Haloferula helveola: one gene and its partners. Each later gene encodes a partner of the first gene's protein in a complex. Links are inferred from orthologs where the notes say so. Each region holds a gene or a part of one and is shown in the gene's direction. Other genes may lie near its edges.

What was found.
Region 2: the proteins of accD (region 1) and HAHE_RS15520 are in contact, whole or in part, in a solved structure (PDB 8UXZ), measured with the Escherichia coli proteins. The link is inferred for Haloferula helveola from one-to-one orthologs.
Region 3: the proteins of accD (region 1) and accB are in contact, whole or in part, in a solved structure (PDB 8UXZ), measured with the Escherichia coli proteins. The link is inferred for Haloferula helveola from one-to-one orthologs.
Region 4: the proteins of accD (region 1) and accC are in contact, whole or in part, in a solved structure (PDB 8UXZ), measured with the Escherichia coli proteins. The link is inferred for Haloferula helveola from one-to-one orthologs.

Annotation. Positions count from the first base shown.
Region 1 is NZ_AP024702.1:3,831,975-3,834,901, forward strand. It holds accD (acetyl-CoA carboxylase, carboxyltransferase subunit beta), read left to right. Parts: upstream 1-1,013; coding sequence 1,014-1,841; downstream 1,842-2,927. Other genes in the region: HAHE_RS14420 (CPBP family intramembrane glutamic endopeptidase), read left to right, coding at 1-238; HAHE_RS14425 (ComF family protein), read left to right, coding at 231-965; HAHE_RS14435 (folylpolyglutamate synthase/dihydrofolate synthase family protein), read left to right, coding at 1,875-2,927.
Region 2 is NZ_AP024702.1:4,117,512-4,120,711, forward strand. Bases 1-2,872 are described here. They hold HAHE_RS15520 (acetyl-CoA carboxylase carboxyltransferase subunit alpha), read left to right. Parts: upstream 1-891; coding sequence 892-1,854; downstream 1,855-2,872. Other genes in these bases: HAHE_RS15515 (LysM domain-containing protein), read left to right, coding at 1-856; HAHE_RS15525 (NUDIX hydrolase), read right to left, coding at 1,866-2,447; HAHE_RS15530 (3-dehydroquinate synthase), read left to right, coding at 2,516-2,872. Also shown: more of HAHE_RS15530, read left to right, coding at 2,873-3,200. UniProt on the Escherichia coli protein: Component of the acetyl coenzyme A carboxylase (ACC) complex. First, biotin carboxylase catalyzes the carboxylation of biotin on its carrier protein (BCCP) and then the CO(2) group is transferred by the carboxyltransferase to acetyl-CoA to form malonyl-CoA.
Region 3 is NZ_AP024702.1:1,512,279-1,515,416, reverse strand. Bases 329-3,138 are described here. They hold accB (acetyl-CoA carboxylase biotin carboxyl carrier protein), read left to right. Parts: upstream 329-1,401; coding sequence 1,402-1,875; downstream 1,876-3,138. Other genes in these bases: accC (acetyl-CoA carboxylase biotin carboxylase subunit), read left to right, coding at 1,938-3,138; trmB (tRNA (guanosine(46)-N7)-methyltransferase TrmB), read right to left, coding at 618-1,238; HAHE_RS05320 (ComEC/Rec2 family competence protein), read left to right, coding at 329-602. In the rest of the region: more of HAHE_RS05320, read left to right, coding at 1-328. UniProt on the Escherichia coli protein: This protein is a component of the acetyl coenzyme A carboxylase complex; first, biotin carboxylase catalyzes the carboxylation of the carrier protein and then the transcarboxylase transfers the carboxyl group to form malonyl-CoA.
Region 4 is NZ_AP024702.1:1,510,976-1,514,198, reverse strand. The notes cover bases 1-2,895. They hold accC (acetyl-CoA carboxylase biotin carboxylase subunit), read left to right. Parts: upstream 1-719; coding sequence 720-2,072; downstream 2,073-2,895. Other genes in these bases: HAHE_RS05295 (PfkB family carbohydrate kinase), read right to left, coding at 2,740-2,895; thiE (thiamine phosphate synthase), read left to right, coding at 2,083-2,721; accB (acetyl-CoA carboxylase biotin carboxyl carrier protein), read left to right, coding at 184-657; trmB (tRNA (guanosine(46)-N7)-methyltransferase TrmB), read right to left, coding at 1-20. Also shown: more of HAHE_RS05295, read right to left, coding at 2,896-3,223. UniProt on the Escherichia coli protein: This protein is a component of the acetyl coenzyme A carboxylase complex; first, biotin carboxylase catalyzes the carboxylation of the carrier protein and then the transcarboxylase transfers the carboxyl group to form malonyl-CoA.

The DNA of each region.
Region 1 (2,927 bases):
CCGCTGGCGGACGGCGTCGCTGTGGCTGCCGATCGGCCTGCACGCCGGTTGGATTTTCTGCTTCGCGCTTTTCAAGGCGTCGACGTGGCCGGTCCCCGGGCTGCCGGAAGTCGCGCAGTGGTTGGTCGGAATGAGCCTGCTCGAGGGCGTGCTGCCGCTGGCGGTGGTGGTCATCACCGGACTGGTGGTGGCGATGTTGACGAGGTCGCGGCCGGATGACGACGGACTCGATGCCTGAGGGGCGCGGGCTGCGGGCGCTTTTCGGGCGGGTGCTCGATGTCGTCTATCCCGGCGTCTGCCACCTTTGCGGAGACGGCGTGGCGGGTGGGCGGAATCTCTGCTCCGACTGTTCCGAAGCGCTTCCCGGCCTGGAGGCGCCGTTCTGCTCGGACTGCGGGGAGAGCTTCGACGGCGCGATCGACGCGGTTTTTTCCTGTCCGAACTGCCGTGACCAGGAGTTTGCCTTTGAGTTCGCCCGACCGGCGCTGGTCCGGTCGGACGGGGCGATGGAGCTGGTTCAGGATCTGAAATACGGGCGTCGTCTCGAACTCGCGCGGGAGCTTGCCTCGCTGGCAACCAGGGCCTTCGAAGATCCGCGGCTGTCGGAGGCGCTTGATTCGCGGTGGCCGCTCGTGCCGGTCCCGCTGCACCGGCGCCGGTTCCGCTGGCGGCAGTTCAACCAAGCGTTGGAAATCGCCCGTCCCATGGGCAAAGCGCTCGGTCTCCCGGTGGTAAAGATGCTCCGACGCAAGCGCGCCACGGTCACCCAGACCCGGCTGAGCCGGAGCCAGCGGCAGAAGAACCTCCGGGGTGCCTTCGAAGTGAGGCCGGGAACGGGCGAGAAGCCCGGCGTGGTGCTGGTCGACGACGTTTTCACCACCGGGTCGACCGCCCACGAGTGCGCCCGGGTGCTCCGCCGTGCCGGAGTTCAAAAGGTGGTTGTCGTGACGGTGGTGCGCGGCTAGCCTCGGGGCCAACGCATTCCGCGCGTTCTTTTTATTCCGAAAACCGACATGGGGATCTTCGACAAGCCGCCGCTCCGGAGGAACAAGGGTAAGGATGTTGTGCCGGAGGGACTGTGGACGAAGTGCCCGGACTGTTCGGCGATGCTCCACCAGCTCGAGCTGCGGCAGCACTTCCAGACTTGCCACCACTGCGGTCACCATTTCCTGATGGATTCCCATGACCGGATCGCGCTGATCGCCGATCCGGAGAGCTTCGAGGAGACGGATAATGAGCTGATCTCGGCGAACCCGCTCGGATTCGCCAACTACTCCGAGAAAACCGCGGGCCTGCGGGAAAAGACGCGGCTCAACGACGCGGTCGTGACCGGCCGACTGAAGATCGGCGGTAAGCCGGCGGTGATCGCCGTCATGGACTTCAAGTTCTTCGCCGGATCGATGGGCTCGGTGGTCGGTGAGAAAATCACCCGGGCGATCGAGATCGCGATCAAGGAGAAGCGTGGCGTGGTGATTGTCTCCGCCTCGTCCGGTGCGCGGATGCAGGAGGGGATGCTTTCGCTGATGCAGATGGCCAAGACCTGCGGCGCCCTCGCCCGTCTGTCCGAGGCCGGGCTGCCTTACATTTCCGTACTTACCCATCCGACCACCGGCGGGGTCACCGCATCGTTCGCGACCATTGGCGACGTCAACCTTGCCGAGCCGAAGTGCATGATCGGTTTCGCCGGTCCGCGCGTGGTCAAGGAGACGACCCACCAGAACCTTCCGCCCGGCTTCCAGACGGCCGAGTTCATGCTCGATCACGGACTGGTCGACGCCATCGTCCCCCGGGTCAAGCTGCGCGACAAGCTGGCGACCCTGCTCGGCTACATGATGGCCTGACGTCGGGCAGGTCCCAGCAGCGGAAGCCGCCGCATGAACTACCGCGACGCCATCGACTGGTTGTTCTCGACCCAGATGTTCGGGATCAAACTCGGGCTTGAGGGGCCGACGCGTCTTCTCAAGCAGTTCCTCGCGTTTCCGGCCCACGGGGTGAAGGTGATCCATGTGGCGGGCACCAACGGCAAAGGTAGTACTTGCGCCATGATCGACTCGGTCGCCCGGGCAGCCGGGATTCGGAGCGGGCTGTTCACCTCGCCGCACCTGATCGATTTCCGGGAAAGGATCCGAGTTTCGGGGGTCGAGATCCCGGAAGAGGAGTGCGCGGAGTTGCTGACGCAGCTCAGGGAGCTGTGCGGACGGCTCGATCCGCACCCGACCTTTTTCGAGATCACCTTGGCCGCGGCGATGCGATGGTTCCGCGAGCGGGAGTGCGAGCTGATCGTGCTGGAAACCGGGATGGGAGGACGCCTCGACGCGACCACCGCGGTGCCGGCGGATGTCTGCGCGATCACTCCGGTGGGTCTCGACCATACGCAGTGGCTGGGCGACACCTTGGAAAAGGTGGCCATCGAGAAGGCGGGAATCATGGTCGAGGGCAAGCCGGTGATATCATCCCCGCAGGAACCCGAAGTGCGCCGGGTTCTTGAGATGGAGGCCAACGAGCGAAGGAGCCCGCTGGAGTTCGTCTACGCGCCGCTGCAGGGATATCCGATCGGACTGGCGGGACCGCATCAGGCATGGAATGCCGCGGTGGCGCTCGAGTGCCTGCATGCGGCGGAAATTCCGCTCAGCTATGAGACCGTGCATCACGGGCTTTCGACCGTGCGTTGGCCGGGGCGGTTCGAGGTGATCGAACGGGACGGCAAAACCGTGGTCCTCGACGGCGCGCACAATCCGGACGGAGCCAAAGCGCTCGCCGTGGCGTGGAAGTCGCGCTTCGGAGAGACGAAGGCGGCCTTGGTTTTCAGTGCGGTGGCGGCGAAGGATATCGCCGGTATCGCGGCCCAGCTCGCGCCGCTTGCATCGGAGATCCACCTGTGTCCGGTCGACTCGCCCAGGGTCGTGCCGACAGAGGAGTTGGCGAAG
Region 2 (3,200 bases), 290 kb from region 1 along the record:
GGGCCTCATGGTGATGGCTGCGGTGGTCTTCACCATCCTCCTTGTCCGGCACGTCCGCGAGGAGCCGATGGAAGGGTTCTTCGCCGAACTGGTCCCGGTGACGGTTGATTCGCAGCCGATGGTCGCCCTCCCGCAGGCCGGCTCGGACATGCCGGACATCGATCCGGGGATGAAGGTCTTCGAGAAGGCGCGCGAAATGATCGCGATCGGCGATCTCGCGGGCGCGCGCGACCGGCTCCGAACGGTCGTGAGCATCTACCCCCGCTCGAAGGCGGCACCCGAGGCCCGTCGGATTGTTGGCGAGATGAACCTGGATGAGGTGCTCTCGACCGCGAATCTGGAGAACAAGTCGGTCTACACGGTGGTGCGGGGCGATTCCTACCTGGGCATTACGGCCAAGCACCGGACCAGCCTCGACATGCTGATGTATCTGAACGCCCTGATGGACCTGAACTCGCTCCAACCCGGCGATGAGCTGATGGTGATGCCGCTGGAATTTCGCCTGCTCATCGAGCCGAAGCGCGAGGCGCTCTCCGTCTGGGACGGTGGGGTGTTTGTGAAGGAATTTCCGCTCAAGGCGGTGGTCGGCGCTCCCGGAGGGGATCAGAAGACCACGATCGCCGGCAAGAGTGCTGTTCGCGAGGGACGTCGCTACGGACCCGCAACGCCCGGATACCGGGGAGCGTCCAAGGTGATCACGATCGAGCGCATGCCGCTTGTCATTGCGGCCATTCCCGAAAATGCCGATCCCGAGGAGCTGGCCCGCGGATTTTACCTCGATCCCGCCGATATGGAGGAATTGGCCCTCTTGACTCGGACGGGGAATGAGGTGGAAATCCGCTCGTCCGCCCGTTAGCCTCCTGGCACCGAGCCGCCCGCACCCCGATCCCGATGCAGTTGCTGGAATTTGAGAAGCCGATCGTCGAACTCGAACGCGAGTTGGAGAAACTCCGTGCCAAAGCCGATTCGCAGGACATCGACATGTCCGGAGAAATCGCCACGATGGAGGGCAAGCTCGCCGAAACCCGTCGGCAGATCTACCTCAACCTGACCCCATGGCAGCGGGTGCAGATCGCACGTCATACCCAGAGGCCCTTCATGCTCGATTACCTCGCTCATGCGTTCTCGGAATTCTGCGAGCTCCACGGCGACCGGCGGATCGGCGATGACCTGGCGATGCCCGGCGGTTTCGCCCGCCTGAATGGCAAGAAGGTGGTCGTCCTCGGCCATCAGAAGGGCCGCGACACCAAAGAGAATCTCAAGCGCAACTTCGGCAGCGCGAATCCGGAAGGCTACCGCAAGTCAATGCGCCTGATGAAGCTCGCCGAGAAGTTCGGCATCCCGGTGGTCGCCCTGATCGACACGCCCGGCGCTTACCCCGGCATCGGTGCCGAAGAACGGAATATCGCCGAGGCGATCGCCTACAACCTGCGCGAGATGATGACCCTCAAGGTGCCGGTCGTGGCGGTGGTCCTGGGTGAGGGAGGTTCCGGTGGCGCGCTCGGCATCGGGGTCGCCGACCGGGTGCTGATGATGGAGAACGCTTACTATTCGGTGATCAGCCCCGAAGGCTGTGCTGCAATTCTCTGGAAGCATCGCAAGCACGCGCCGGAAGCCGCCGAGGCCATGAAACTCTCCGCTCCCGATCTGCTTTCGCTCGGACTGATCGACGGGATCATCCCCGAGCCCGAGGGAGGCGCGCACCATGATCACAAGGCCGCCGCCGCTGCACTGGGCGAGATCGTGCTGAGCGAGATCGAGGAGCTTGAAAAACTTCCGGTGAAGAAGCTGCTCGACGGCCGCTACGAGAAGTTCCGTCGCTTCGGCGAGTGGGAAGAAGCGGGTGGGGAGTAAGGACCGTCTGCTCAGCGCAGATCCGCTGCCCAGAGTGCCGCGTGGATCTTGAAGTCGACCAGCAGGCCTTCCGACTCTTTGGCCCGGAGCCATGTCCGGAGGTCCGCGACCGGAACCCGGTGGAGTTGGATATCCTCGTTGCCGACGCCTCCGCCGGGGCCGACCTGCTCGAGCTCGGTGGCAAGGAACAGGTGGGTGAGTTCTCGTGCCATGCCGGCGGATGTCGGCGAGACGATCAGCGGCTCGATCTTGCCGGCCTGGTAGCCGGTTTCCTCGAGTAGCTCGCGGCGGGCTGTCTCGGCAATGGACTCTCCCTCGTGCTCGACCTCGTCCCCGACCAGTCCCGCAGGGATCTCGATCACCCGGCGCTGCAAGGGGATGCGGAATTGCTCGACCAGCAGCACCTCATGGTCCCCGGTGACGGCCAGGATACCGACGCAGCTCTCGGAGTTCGGGCGCTGCACGAAATCCCAGTGGCCGATGCGGTACAGGCCAAGCCACTTCGTTTCAAACAGGGTCTCCGTCACGGCGGCAGCCTGCGGCGATCGGGCGACAATCCGCCAGCGCGAAATCGCGCCGGTCGCGGTTGACACGGCCAGCGCCACATGGCGCTAAGAATCATTGGAATCCGGCCGTAGAAAGGGCATCTTTCCAACAGCCCATGTCCCGACATGATTTCCAGATTCCGGTCAACTTCCAGCACCGGATTTGCTTCACCCGCGGAGCGTTCGCACCGGACAACCGGCTCCTTGCCGAACTGCTTGAGGAAGGTGGCGGACGTCGCGTGCTGGTGTTCGTCGAGGAGGCGGTCGCAGCGGCTTGGCCGGAACTGAAGCGGCAGATCGCCGGCTATTTCGCCGATCTCGGCCATGACTGGCGAGGGGTTTCGGTGCTTCCGGGCGGAGAGGAGGTCAAGGTGGATGATGCTCTCGTCCAGAGGGTTTGGACCAAGATCGACGACGAGCACATCGATCGTCACTCCTACGTCATCGTCATCGGAGGCGGTGCGTTTCTAGATGCCGTGGGTTTCGCCGTGGCGACCGCTCACCGCGGTGTCCGGCTGGTGCGGTTTCCGACGACGACCCTTTCGCAGGACGACAGCGGGGTGGGTGTGAAATGCGCGATCAACGGCTTCGGAAAGAAGAACTGGATCGGTGCTTTCGCGGTGCCCTACGCCGTTGTGAATGACTTTCTGTTTCTCCAGAGTCAGGATGAGGAGACGCAGCGCTCGGGCCTGATCGAGGCGGTGAAAGTCGCGTTGGTGAAGAACGGTGAGTTCTTCCATTGGATCTTCCGGAATTCAGAGGCTTTGGCCGCGCTGGAGACCGCTCCGTTCGAGGAATGCG
Region 3 (3,138 bases), 2.3 Mb from region 1 along the record:
GGGGTTTGGTGGAGGCGATGGACGCCTTTCCGGTCCGACGCGGATTGGTGCCGGTCCAAAGGGCACTGAGCTCCAACTACCGTGATCTGCTGGTCGCTGCGGAAGCCCGCGAGGTGCCATTGGTGCTGGGAGGAAAGGATGCGATCTACCCGCTCGCTGAAGGTGCTCGTTTGGAAGTGCTGCATCAACCCGATTCTTGGAACTGGCACCAGATTGCCGACGAGAGGGTCATGCCCGTGCGGCTAAATTGGCGGAGTTGGCGGATTCTCTTCGTGGCGGATGCAGGCTGGGCCACGGAACGAGCGATGCTGGAATCCGGGGCCGATCTGCGGGCCGATGTGATCGTTGCCGGCCGCCACGCCCATGACCTTTCGCTTGGCGGGCCGTTCCTCAGGGCGACGGGCGCAAAAGCCGTGATCGCGAGCCACGCGGAATTCCCTCCGGAGGAAAGAATCCCCGACTCTTGGAGAAAGTCGTGCGAGTCCGCCGGGGTGGCGGTCTTCCATCAAGGCGAGAGCGGGGCGGTCGTGGTGACACCGATGGACGGCGGCATCGAACTTCGAGGATTCCTCGACGGCCGCGTGCTTCAACTCACCCGCTGAATTGCCGGGTCGGTTTCAGGCCGGTTTCCGCAGCCGAAGGCCCTGCAGGCGCTTGCCTTCGCTTTCCCAGAGGATCTGGAAATCGGTCTTCGGGTAGAAAAACGCGTCGTCCGGCCAGTCCAGGCGCTCGAAGCGGCCGAAGGCATCCACCTTTTCGACCGCCCACTCGAAATACTCGTCGTGGTCGGTCTTGAAGAGGAACTCTCCTCCCGGTTCGAGGACGTTCAGCACCGCCTCCAGGAAATCCTCCTGAATCAGGCGCCGGCGGTGATGCCGGGCTTTCGGCCACGGATCGGGACACAGGAGATGCAGGCGGGATACCGAGCCGGCCCCGAGCAGCCACTCGATGGTGTAGCGACTCTCCAGCCGCAGCACCTTGAGGTTTTCGAGTCCATCGCGCTGGGCCCGCTTGCAAACCTTTCTGACCCGGCCGAGCAGCCGCTCGACCCCGAGAAAATTGCGATCCGGGTGATGGCTTGCCATCGCGAGAAGAAAGGATCCGTCACCGCATCCGAGATCGACTTCCAGCGGCCCCGGCCGATCGAAGATCTCGGTCTTTTCCACGCGGCAAAAGTAGTCCGCCGGCATGAATTCGCAGGCTTCGGGCGGGCGCGGCGCCGATGAGGGTTTCGTCACGCCCCCTAGCCAGCGGCCCGGGCTCCGGCTGGCAAGCCGATTTGTCCCCGGATTCCGGAGTCGGCGACCGGGATACCGCTTGACGCGTTTTCCCGCGAATCCCTAGCCTTCACAAACGAGGCGCGCGGTGCGCCTCCACCGCTTCCCAACCGCTTTCATCGCCGTGGAACTCAAAGAAATCCGCAAGATCGTCGAACTCATGAACGAGCACGGGCTGACATACTTCGACATGTCGAAGGATGACTTCCACCTGAAGCTCAAGAAAGGCCCGGACCTCGATACCATCAGTAGCCTGATGTCGATGGTCCCGACCGCTGCTCCGGTCGCTGCCGCTCCGGCTCCCGCGGCTCCCTCCGCAGCCGCGCCTGCCGCCGCTGCGGCGCCCGCCGCCCCGGCTCAGGAAGGCGAGGCGATCTCCTCACCGATGGTTGGTACATTCTACAGCAAGCCGTCGCCCGACGCCGCCCCGTTCGTCGCGGTCGGTGATGCGGTCAGCGAAGGCCAGACCCTGTGCATCATCGAAGCCATGAAGGTGATGAACGAGATCAAGGCAGAGCGCTCGGGCACCATCGTTTCGGTCGTTGCCGAGGACGGAACCCCGGTCCAGTTCGGCGACGACCTCTTCCGCATCAAGTAACCCCTCAGGACCTTCGTTCGCGGAGTCGGACGAAGCGGTCCCAGTTCTCTTCCCATACCCAGATGTTCAAGCGCGTTCTGGTCGCCAACCGCGGCGAAATCGCCCTCAGGATCATCCGTGCCTGCCGCGAACTCGGTGTCGAATCGGTCGCGGTTTATTCTGAGGCGGATGTCGATTCGATGCATGTCCAGCTCGCCGACGAGGCGGTTTGCATCGGCAAGGCAGCCGGCAAGGACAGCTACCTGAAGGCCGACCGGATCATTGCCGCGGCGGAGATCACCGAAGCGGAGGCGATCCACCCCGGGTATGGCTTCCTTTCGGAGAACGCCCGCTTTGCCGAGATCTGCCAGAGTTGCAACGTCCGCTTCATCGGTCCTTCGGCAGAAGTGATCACGAAGATGGGCGACAAGGCCACCGCACGGGCAACCGCCATCGAAAACGGAGTGCCGATCACGCCGGGCACCGAGATCATCATCGATCCGGCCGCCGCGCTCGAGGAAGCGAAGCGCATCGGATTCCCGGTGATGATCAAGGCCACCGCCGGCGGGGGCGGGCGCGGAATGCGTCCGTGTTTCGAGGAAGGCGAGTTCCTCAAGCTCTTCAGCGCGGCCTCCAACGAGGCCCTCGCAGCGTTCGGTAACGGCGACTGCTATCTTGAAAAGCTGGTCCTGAATCCCCACCACGTGGAATTCCAGATCATTGCCGACCAGCACGGGAACTTCCTCCAACTCGGCGAGCGTGACTGTTCGATGCAGCGCCGCAACCAGAAGATCATCGAGGAGTGTCCCTCGCCGCTGCTCACTCCGGAGCTCCGCGCCCGGATGGCGGAGGCATCGGTCAATTTGATCAAGGCGATCGGTTACGAGAATGCCGGCACGATCGAATACCTCGTCGATGACAAGGCGGAGAATTTCTACTTCATGGAGATGAACACCCGCATCCAGGTGGAGCATCCCGTGACCGAGGAGGTAATGGGCTGCGAGCTGATCAAGGAGCAGATCCGGATCGCCGCAGGTGAACCGCTTTCCCAACACGTCCTCAACGCCTCCCCGCGCGGCCACTCGATCGAGTGCCGGATCAATGCGGAGGACCCCTACAACAACTTCGCGCCAAGTCCCGGCCACATCGATCTGTGGTACGCACCGGGCGGGAAGGGTGTCCGCGTCGATACCCATGTTTACTCCGGGTATTCGGTTCCGCCCCACTATGATTCGATGATCGCCAAGCTGATCGTGACCGCTGCCACCCGCGAGATCGCGATCG
Region 4 (3,223 bases), 2.3 Mb from region 1 along the record:
GCCGATGAGGGTTTCGTCACGCCCCCTAGCCAGCGGCCCGGGCTCCGGCTGGCAAGCCGATTTGTCCCCGGATTCCGGAGTCGGCGACCGGGATACCGCTTGACGCGTTTTCCCGCGAATCCCTAGCCTTCACAAACGAGGCGCGCGGTGCGCCTCCACCGCTTCCCAACCGCTTTCATCGCCGTGGAACTCAAAGAAATCCGCAAGATCGTCGAACTCATGAACGAGCACGGGCTGACATACTTCGACATGTCGAAGGATGACTTCCACCTGAAGCTCAAGAAAGGCCCGGACCTCGATACCATCAGTAGCCTGATGTCGATGGTCCCGACCGCTGCTCCGGTCGCTGCCGCTCCGGCTCCCGCGGCTCCCTCCGCAGCCGCGCCTGCCGCCGCTGCGGCGCCCGCCGCCCCGGCTCAGGAAGGCGAGGCGATCTCCTCACCGATGGTTGGTACATTCTACAGCAAGCCGTCGCCCGACGCCGCCCCGTTCGTCGCGGTCGGTGATGCGGTCAGCGAAGGCCAGACCCTGTGCATCATCGAAGCCATGAAGGTGATGAACGAGATCAAGGCAGAGCGCTCGGGCACCATCGTTTCGGTCGTTGCCGAGGACGGAACCCCGGTCCAGTTCGGCGACGACCTCTTCCGCATCAAGTAACCCCTCAGGACCTTCGTTCGCGGAGTCGGACGAAGCGGTCCCAGTTCTCTTCCCATACCCAGATGTTCAAGCGCGTTCTGGTCGCCAACCGCGGCGAAATCGCCCTCAGGATCATCCGTGCCTGCCGCGAACTCGGTGTCGAATCGGTCGCGGTTTATTCTGAGGCGGATGTCGATTCGATGCATGTCCAGCTCGCCGACGAGGCGGTTTGCATCGGCAAGGCAGCCGGCAAGGACAGCTACCTGAAGGCCGACCGGATCATTGCCGCGGCGGAGATCACCGAAGCGGAGGCGATCCACCCCGGGTATGGCTTCCTTTCGGAGAACGCCCGCTTTGCCGAGATCTGCCAGAGTTGCAACGTCCGCTTCATCGGTCCTTCGGCAGAAGTGATCACGAAGATGGGCGACAAGGCCACCGCACGGGCAACCGCCATCGAAAACGGAGTGCCGATCACGCCGGGCACCGAGATCATCATCGATCCGGCCGCCGCGCTCGAGGAAGCGAAGCGCATCGGATTCCCGGTGATGATCAAGGCCACCGCCGGCGGGGGCGGGCGCGGAATGCGTCCGTGTTTCGAGGAAGGCGAGTTCCTCAAGCTCTTCAGCGCGGCCTCCAACGAGGCCCTCGCAGCGTTCGGTAACGGCGACTGCTATCTTGAAAAGCTGGTCCTGAATCCCCACCACGTGGAATTCCAGATCATTGCCGACCAGCACGGGAACTTCCTCCAACTCGGCGAGCGTGACTGTTCGATGCAGCGCCGCAACCAGAAGATCATCGAGGAGTGTCCCTCGCCGCTGCTCACTCCGGAGCTCCGCGCCCGGATGGCGGAGGCATCGGTCAATTTGATCAAGGCGATCGGTTACGAGAATGCCGGCACGATCGAATACCTCGTCGATGACAAGGCGGAGAATTTCTACTTCATGGAGATGAACACCCGCATCCAGGTGGAGCATCCCGTGACCGAGGAGGTAATGGGCTGCGAGCTGATCAAGGAGCAGATCCGGATCGCCGCAGGTGAACCGCTTTCCCAACACGTCCTCAACGCCTCCCCGCGCGGCCACTCGATCGAGTGCCGGATCAATGCGGAGGACCCCTACAACAACTTCGCGCCAAGTCCCGGCCACATCGATCTGTGGTACGCACCGGGCGGGAAGGGTGTCCGCGTCGATACCCATGTTTACTCCGGGTATTCGGTTCCGCCCCACTATGATTCGATGATCGCCAAGCTGATCGTGACCGCTGCCACCCGCGAGATCGCGATCGCGCGCATGAAGCGTGCGCTTGGTGAGTTCATGATCCGGGGCATCAAGACCACGATTCCGTTTCAGCAGGAGATCCTCGATCATCCCGACTTCCAGTCCGGCAATTATGACATCGGCTGGGTGGGCAGATTCCTCGAGGAGAAAAAGCTCTGAGGGGCAGGTTGTGGTTCCCGATCTCTCCGGCGCCCGCCTGTATGCGATCCTCGATCTCGGCTACGTCCCCGAGCCGAAGATCGAAGAGGTAACTAGGGCCCTTCTGGAGGGTGGTGCGGATGTGCTCCAGCTACGGGCGAAGGGGCATTCCGAGGAGCGGATCCTCGAATTTGGTAAAAGGACCCGGCCGATATGCCGGGATGCCGGGGTGCCCTTCATCGTCAATGATCACCCAAGCCTCGCTGTGGAGCTTGATGCGGATGGACTGCATCTGGGACAGGATGACGGAAGTCTTGAAGAGGCCCGTAAACGGATCGGGCCGGACCGGTTGCTGGGTCGCTCGACGCATTCTCCCACCCAAGCGAAGCAGGCATTGGAAGATGGATTCGATTACATCGGCTTCGGCCCGCTTTTTCCCACACCCACCAAAAAGGGTCGCCCCGGCATCGGTCTGGAAAATGTGGAGGGTGTCGAGCAATCGGTCGGCATGAAGATTCCCGTCTTCTGCATCGGGGGAATCAAGCGAGCGAATCTCGAGGATGTGATTTCCGCCGGGGCGCGACGCGTGGTCATCGTGTCGGATCTTCTTACGGCATCCGATGTCTCATCGGCCGTTCGCCAAGCGAGGCTGCAGATCACCGGCAGCTGATCTGATCCATCATCCGCTTCACCAGGCGGTCATGGCGCGAAACGCTTCGAGTCGTGCTTCGACATCCGAAGTGGAGATACCCTCGAGCCGTTGGGTGGAAAACGCTTCACAGGTGAACGATGCAAGGACGGAGCCGTAGACCACCGCCTTGCGGATGTTCTTGAATGAGTAATCGCCGCCGGCGTGCGCGGCGAGATATCCGGCAAGACCTCCCAGGAAGCTATCGCCCGCTCCAGTTGGGTCGGCGATGCCTCGCAGGGGAAATGCCGCGCATCGGAAGAAGGAGTCCGGACAGGGAACGGTCGTGGTCCCGCCCGCGGCCGAGAACAGCATCGCACCGAACTCTCCCAATTTGATCACCACGAACTTCGGGCCTTTGCCGAGCAGGAGCCTGCCCGCTTCGATGAGGTTTGATGTTCCGGCGAACTCGCGGGCCTCACTTTCGTTGATCACGAACAGGTCGAGTTGTCGGAGCACTTCGTGGAGCCGCTCGTTGGCGATT